One region of the Shinella sp. JR1-6 genome, then DNA from elsewhere that is predicted to be linked to it. Evidence: predicted binding sites of a transcription regulator. Region 1 holds the regulator's gene; the other holds the start of a gene.
The links. Region 1 encodes PhoB, which activates phosphate uptake and scavenging genes when phosphate is short. Its sites were predicted from a motif close to TGTCATNNANCTGTCAT; they were not measured.
Positions count from the first base shown of each region.

Region 2: EXZ48_RS11630 (ceramide glucosyltransferase) is a predicted target of PhoB. The motif match lies at 1,740-1,756, and genes of this name have one in related genera.

Region 1 is NZ_SHMI01000006.1:296,023-299,869, forward strand. It holds gene EXZ48_RS13710 (aspartate aminotransferase family protein) at 1-679, opposite strand, end outside; gene EXZ48_RS13715 (GcrA family cell cycle regulator) at 1,103-1,639, shown strand; gene phoB (phosphate regulon transcriptional regulator PhoB) at 1,778-2,461, opposite strand; gene phoU (phosphate signaling complex protein PhoU) at 2,480-3,208, opposite strand; gene pstB (phosphate ABC transporter ATP-binding protein PstB) at 3,260-3,847, opposite strand, start outside.
Region 2 is NZ_SHMI01000005.1:348,337-352,183, reverse strand. It holds gene EXZ48_RS11635 (TetR/AcrR family transcriptional regulator) at 1-502, shown strand, start outside; gene EXZ48_RS11630 (ceramide glucosyltransferase) at 510-1,661, opposite strand; gene EXZ48_RS11625 (cysteine hydrolase family protein) at 1,941-2,486, opposite strand; gene EXZ48_RS11620 (GlxA family transcriptional regulator) at 2,588-3,547, shown strand; gene EXZ48_RS11615 (bifunctional serine/threonine-protein kinase/universal stress protein) at 3,549-3,847, opposite strand, start outside.

The sequences.
Region 1 (3,847 bases):
GCCCCGTGCGACCGACGCCGGTCTGCACCTCATCGAGGATGAGCAGCAGGCCGTATTCGTCACAGAGCTGGCGCAGCTCCTGCATGAACTCCTTCGACACCGGGCGCAGCCCGCCCTCGCCCTGCACCGGCTCGATCAGGATACCGGCCGTTTCCTCGGTGATCGCGTCCTTGACGGCCGTGATGTCGCCGAAGGGGACCTTGAGAAAGCCCGGCGCCTTGGGGCCGAAGCCCTCGATGTATTTTTCCTGACCGCCGGCGGCGATCGTCGCGATCGTGCGCCCGTGGAAGGCACCCTCGAAGGTGATGATGTGGTACTTGCCGGGATGGCCCTTGGCAAAATGGTAGCGCCGGGCGGTCTTGATCGCACATTCCAGCGCCTCTGCACCTGAATTGGTGAAGAACACCTTGTCGGCGAACGTGGCCTGCGTCAGCCGGCTGCCGAGGCTTTCCTGGCCCGGAACCTCATAGAGGTTCGACAGGTGCCAGACCTTGTCGGCCTGCTCCTTCAGCGCGGCGACGAGATGAGGATGCGCATGGCCGAGCGAGTTGACGGCAACACCGGCGGCAAAATCGAGATATCGCTCGCCATCTTCGGTGGTCAGCCACACGCCCTCCCCGCGCGTGAACCGGAGCGGCGCACGCATGTAGGTTTCATAGAGCGGCGCGACATCGGCCATGCGTGGATCCTCCGAAAAGAGATGCGGAAAAACAGAAATGCAGCTTGACTTTTCCAAGCCTCAGAAAAACCAAAAGCCGCCTTTCGGCGGCATGCCGCACTATCAGCATTTCATATTGGGATGTCAACAAAATCGCACCCGAAATGGCGCTGAACATCCCGCAAGGTGAGGATTCGCGACGCGCATGGAAGGTGTCTCTATCGAGTCACACCCGACCAGCAAGTTGGGGAAAACTCCGAAATCGATTCGCCCGGATTCCGGCGACTCTTGTCACAGAGTCCACCGGTCTCTAGGTTAAAGACCAATTACTAGACTGCATGCGGCGGAACTAGTCAGCAAGAGAGTTAGGGCGTTCAGGTTCCGGACCCGTCCGGAGCACGACGAGGGATTCCCGCATCCTGAACGCCGAGCGGAGACAAAAACATGAACTGGACAGACGAGCGCGTCGAGAAACTCAAGAAGCTCTGGAGCGAGGGCCTGAGCGCGAGCCAGATCGCGGCGCAGCTCGGCGGCGTCAGCCGCAATGCCGTCATCGGCAAGGTGCACCGGCTGAATCTGCCCGGCCGCGCCAAGGCCGGCGGCACCCAGACCGCGACACGCGCCAAGCGTCCGGCTCCGGCGACGCCGCGTCCGTCGAACTTCGCTGCCCGTCCCGTCGCCGCCCGTCCGGTCGCCCGTCCGGCCGGCAACGCCATTGTCAAGGAAGAGATCGACGCCGATTTCGAAATGCAGGCCGAGACCCTTCCGGTTCCGGCCAACCGCAACAACGTGGTCGTGCCGATGTCGCGTCGTCTCGAGCTGACCCAGCTCACCGAGCGCACCTGCAAGTGGCCGATCGGAGACCCGCTCAACGACGACTTCCACTTCTGCGGCAACGAGTCCCCCGACAATTCGCCCTACTGCACCTACCACCAGCGCCTCGCCTACCAGCCCTCGGCCGAGCGCCGCCGGATGCGATAACATCTACCACGGCAGAAAATGCGATGCGGACCCGAAAGGGTCCGTTTTCGTTTGAGATGGTGGTGCCTCTACTATTCCCCCAAAACGCAAACAGGCCCCTGAGGGCCCATTTCCGTCCTTGGGAGGAATTCCGCTCGCTCAGGTTTCCAGCGAATAGCCGGCGCCGCGGACCGTGCGGATGACGTCCTGCATGTTGGCGAAGTTGAGCGCCTTCCGCAGACGCCCGACATGCACGTCGACGGTGCGCTCGTCGACATAAATGTCATGGCCCCAGACCCCGTCGAGAAGCTGCGAGCGTGAGAAGACGCGGCCGGGCGAGGTCATCAGGAACTCCAGAAGGCGGAACTCCGTCGGGCCAAGGCGGACCTCGCGGGTGCGACGATGGACGCGGTGCGTCTCGCGGTCGAGCTCGATGTCGCCGCAGCGCAGCACCGTCGAGACAACCTCGGGCTTGGCACGGCGCAGCATCGCCCGCACGCGGGCAACCAGTTCCGGCGTCGAGAAGGGCTTGACGACATAGTCGTCCGCACCGGTGGCAAGCCCGCGCACGCGCTCGCTCTCCTCGCCGCGCGCCGTCAGCATGATGATCGGCAGGCGTTCGGTTTCCGGGCGCTGGCGCAGGCGTCGGCACAGCTCGATGCCGGAAACGCCCGGGAGCATCCAGTCGAGGATGAGGAGATCCGGCATGCGCTCCTGCAAGCGCATCTCGGCCTCGTCACCGTTCAGGATCGTATCGACCTCGAAACCTTCCGCTTCCAGATTGTAACGGAGGAGAACACTCAGGGCCTCCTCGTCTTCCACGACGGCAATTCTGGGCACCATGGAGTTGAACCTTGCTCTTTACTCGGACGCGTCGGCGACATCGGCCGCGACGACGGAGGTCGAGGTATCGTCCTTCGGACGCTCACCTTCCGGCTGCGAGCCTGTTGCCATGTAGTAGATGGTTTCGGCGATGTTGGTCGCGTGGTCGCCGATGCGCTCGATGTTCTTGGCGCAGAACAGGAGATGCGTGCAGGGTGTGATGTTGCGCGGGTCTTCCATCATGTAGGTCAGGAGTTCGCGGAACAGCGAGGTATAGATCGCATCGATCTCGTCGTCGCGCTCGCGGATCGCCTTGGCCTTCTCGATCGAGCGGGTGGCATAGACGTCGAGCACTTCCTTGAGCTGCATCAGCGCGAGCTCGGCGAGATGCTCCAGGCCGCGGGCGAGCTTGCGGGGCATGCCCGAGCTCTGGACGGCGATGACGCGCTTGGCGGTGTTCTTTCCGAGATCGCCGACGCGCTCCAGTTCGGCCGCGATACGGATCGCGCCCATGATTTCGCGCAGGTCCGCCGCCATCGGCTGGCGCTTGGCGATGGTGACGATCGCCTTGTCGTTGATCTGGCGCTCTGCCGTATCGAGGATGACGTCCTCGGAGATCACCTTCTGGGCCAGCGCCGCGTCGGTCGTGACGAGGGCGCGGACGGAATCGGCGACCATCTGCTCGGCGGTGCCGCCCATTTCGGAGATGCGGCGGGAGAGGTATTTCAGTTCTTCGTCGTAGATGGAGACGATGTGGCTCGATGACATGGCTCAGTCCTTAATGCGCTCGGGTTCCAGGGATGCTCGGCGACGAAGGCGTCAGCCGAAGCGGCCCATGATGTAGTCCTGCGTGCGCTGGTCATCCGGGTTGGTGAACATCTTGTCGGTGTCGTTCTCCTCGACGAGGTTGCCGAGGTGGAACATGGCGGTGCGCTGCGAGACGCGGGCCGCCTGCTGCATCGAGTGCGTCACGATGACGATGGTGAAGTTCGCGCGCAGTTCATGGATCAGTTCCTCGACCTTGGCGGTCGCGATCGGGTCGAGCGCCGAGCAGGGCTCGTCCATGAGGATGACTTCCGGGCTGACGGCGACGGCGCGGGCGATGCACAGGCGCTGCTGCTGGCCGCCGGAAAGGCCCGTGCCGCCTTCATGCAGACGATCCTTCACCTCGTTCCACAGGCCGGCCTTCTGAAGGCTCTGCTCGACGATGGCGTCCATGTCGGCCTTCCCCTTGGCGAGACCGTGGATACGCGGGCCATAAGCGACATTCTCGTAGATCGACTTCGGGAACGGGTTCGGCTTCTGGAAGACCATGCCGACGCGGGCACGCAGCTCCACGACGTCGATGTTCGGATCGTAGATATCGTCCGTATCGAGCGTGATGCGGCCGGTGACGCGGCAACCGTC
Region 2 (3,847 bases), on a different contig from region 1:
CGCTGCGTCGATGGACGACTTCACCGCGGGGGCGGGTCTGACACGCGGCGCACTCTACCACCATTTCGGTGACAAGAAGGGACTTCTGCAGGCGGTGGTCCAGCAGGTCGATGCGGAAATGTCGGTCCGGCTCAACCGGATCTCGGCCGAGGCGCCGAACCGCTGGCAGGGCTTCGTCGAGGAATGCGTCGCCTATATCGAGATGGCGCTGGAGCCGGAAATCCAGCGCATCATGTTCCGCGACGGACCGGCGGTGCTCGGCGACATCTCGCAATGGCCGACCAACAACGGCTGCATCGCCGCCCTCAGCCGCAGCATCGAGCGACTGAAGGCCGACGGGGTGATGGCGGACATAGACACGGAGGCCGCCGCCCGGCTGATCAACGGGGCGAGCAGCCATGCCGCGCTGTGGATCGCCAAGTCGGACGATCCGGAAGAAACCTCGAAGCGTGCGGTCAAGGGGTTCCGGACGCTGCTCGAGGGGCTGCGGATCAAGGGCTGAGGGTCGCTCACGGCCCCGCTGGCGCTTCCTTCAGCTCGCAGGCCGTCGTGCCGATTGTCATCGTGTTGCCGCGCCAGTCGATGGCGCCGCTGATCCAGGCGCGCACCCAGATGGCCGGCATCATGACGTCGCGCACCATCATCGCCGGCACGGACCAGCGCGACAGCCGCCAGCCCTTGGAAAGCGCAAGGGCAGCCTCCGGCAAATAGAGACCGACGAGCACGAGCGACATGGCGGGCAGCAGCGGCGCGCCGCCGACGAGCACCGCGGCAAGCGCGAGAAGCAGCGGCGGGACGGCGCCGAGCAGGATTTCCGGGCTGAAGAAGGCGGGGAAGGTGACCCGGCGCAGGCGCGACCAGCGGCACTGGCGCGACCAGACCTCGTGTCCGCTGCGCCGCCCCAGCGGCTGCTCGAAGGGCGAGGAGACGAGGTGCACCTTGAGGCCAAGCCGGCTGACGAGCTTGGTCGAGGCGGCGTCCTCGGCGATCTCGGCGTTCAGCGCCTGGATGCCGCCATTGGCATCGAGCATCGGCTTGTACCACAGCATGCTCTTGCCCTGCGCAAAGCCGAGGCCGAGCGCCTCGCCGGCATATTGCCAGCGCGCCTGCTGGGTGTTGAGGAACATGCATTCCACCTCGGCCCAGAACCCTTCCGGCCGCGAGCCGAGCGGCGTCGAGCAGACGAGGCCCGAATCGCTGCGCCAGCCGCCCATCAGGTGCTGGATGTAGTCGGGCGGCATCAGGACGTTCGAATCGGCGAGCACCACCCAGTCGTGCCGCGCCGCCTGCCAGCCCTTGACGCAGTTGTTGAGTTTTGGATTGGCGCTGACGCGATCGTCGCCGACGAGGACGCGCGCGGCGACATGCGGATGGGCCGCGGCGGCGGCCTCTATCAGCGGCACGACGGGATCGCTGCCATGGGCGACGCAGAACAGCAGCTCGTAGTCCGGCCAGGTGAGGCGGAAGGCGCGGTCCAGCGTCTCCGTGGAGAAGTTCTCGATCCCACGCACGGGAACGACGATGGAGACGGGCGGTTTTTCGTCGATCCCGGGCGGCAGTGCGCCTGTCGGTTTCAGCCGTTTGCCGGCGATGAGGATGCTGAAGAGGTTGGTGGCGACGAGGGCGCCCGAGGCAAGGGCCAGGGCCTGAGCCGTATCCATTCACGCGTACTCCGCTGGGCGCCGGATCAGGATGCGGCCGCCGGGGTGCATTCACGCGCGAAGAGACACCATCGTCACATGACAGGGGAATGACGGGCGGTGCGATGGCTCCAGCGGCGCCGTGCCCGCCGCTCCACAGACCGCCCCGGCCTGGGCCGGACCGTATGCGGCATTGTCATTCTTCCCTTCTCCCCCGTGGGGAGAAGGGAGATGTGGCAACGGCTTCCTTCCCTGTGCGATAACCTTCTTGCCCGGGACGAGGACGGCGGTTGCCGGGGGTTACGACAGGAAATCGGCGGTCGTGGTGACCTTGCCGTAGCCGAACTCCAGCGCCGACATGATGGTGGCATGCACCTGGGGAGCCGGGACGACCGAATCACCGAAGGCCTTGTCGCGCGTGGCGCAGGCGTCGTGCACGACGGTGAGGTTGTAGCCGAGATCGGCGGCGGCGCGCGCCGTCGCGTCGATGCAGACGTCGCTCATCGCGCCGACGACCACCACATCCTCGATGCCGCCGTCCCGCAGGGTCTGGTGCAGCGCCGTCTCCCGGAAGGAGTTCGGATAGTTCTTGACGATGACCGTGTCGTCCTGCCGCGGCGCGACGGCCGGGATCGGCTGGATGCCGTCCGTGCCCGGGGCGAAGAGCGGCGAGGCGGCGTCCTTCGCGATGTGGTGGACATGGATGATCCGGTCACCCTTGCCGCGCCCCGCCTCGACGACGCGCGCGGCATTGGCGGCGGCGGCATCGATGCCCGTCAGCGCGAAGCTGCCGGAGGAAAGATAGTCCTTCTGGAGGTCGACGATGATGATGGCGCGTTTGCTCATGGCGGTTCCTTTTTGCAGGCGATGGATGAGGTGGACATTCTGCCCCCGGCCTGCCATCTCTCGCCATTGGCGGGACCGACATAATCCGGGGTGAAAGTGACATGGTGCGTGACGCCGAGATCGGACTGGTTCTCTATCCCGGCGTGCAGATGGCCGCCGTGCTCGGCATGACCGACCTCTTCCAGTCGGCGATGGAGCTCGGCCGCAAGAAGGGGCGGGCAGGGCCTGTGCTCACCGTCAGCCATTGGCGGCTGGAAGACGGCAAACCGGTGCGGGTGGACGCGCAGGCAGGGAGCGGCGACGGGTCGCGCCCCTGTGTCCTCGTGCTTCCCCCGGCGCTCGGCGATCCGATCCGGCGCGAGGAGGCGGCGCCCTTTGCCGCCTGGCTGCGCGAATGCCATGCGGGCGGCATCCAGCTCGCCTCGATCTGCGCGGGCGCCTTCCTTCTGGGCGAGACGGGGCTTCTCGCCGGCCGGACGATCACCACCAACTGGGTGATCGCCGAGACGTTCGAACGGCGGTTTCCCGACGTCACCGTCGATACCGACCGGCTGCTTGCCGACGACGGCGACATCGTCACGGCCGGCGGCGTGATGGCCTGGGTCGATCTCGGGCTGAAACTCATCGACCGGTTCCTCGGGCCGACGGTCATGCTCGAGATCGCCCGGCAGTTCGTCATCGATCCGCCGGGCCGCGAGCAGCGCTACTACAGCACCTTCTCGCCGCGCCTGCTGCATGGTGATGCGGCGATCCTGAAGGTGCAGCATTTCCTGCAGGCAAGCGAGGCGCGCGAGATCGGTCTCGACCTGCTCGCCGCGCAGGCCGGGCTGGAGGAGCGCACCTTCCTGCGGCGCTTCCGAAGAGCGACAGGGCTGACGACGACGGACTATTGCCAGCGCCTGAGAGTGGCGAAGGCGCAGGAGCACCTGCAATTCACCACGCGCTCCGTCGACCGCGTGGCGCTCGACGTCGGCTACAACGATCCCGGCGCCTTCCGGAAAGTCTTCGCCCGCATCGTCGGGCTGACGCCGGGCGAGTACCGCAAGCGGTTCCGCTCCTGACCTATCGGGGACGGGCACGGTTGCGCACGACGGTGACGGTGCAGGGGGCGTGGGCGGCGACTTCGCCGGAGACGCTGCCGAGCATGGAGCGCATGGCCGATTCGGCGCGCGCGCCCATCACGATGTGATCGACGTGGTTTTCGCGGGCATAATCGAGGATGGCGTCGGCCGGCGAGACGGCCTCCAGCACGTGGAAGGTGATGCCGCCGCCGGGGACGGCAAGGCCCGTCGACCAGGTGCGCAATGCGACGAGACGCATCACATGCTTGTTGCGGCCCTCCTCGTCGAGGGACGTGTCGA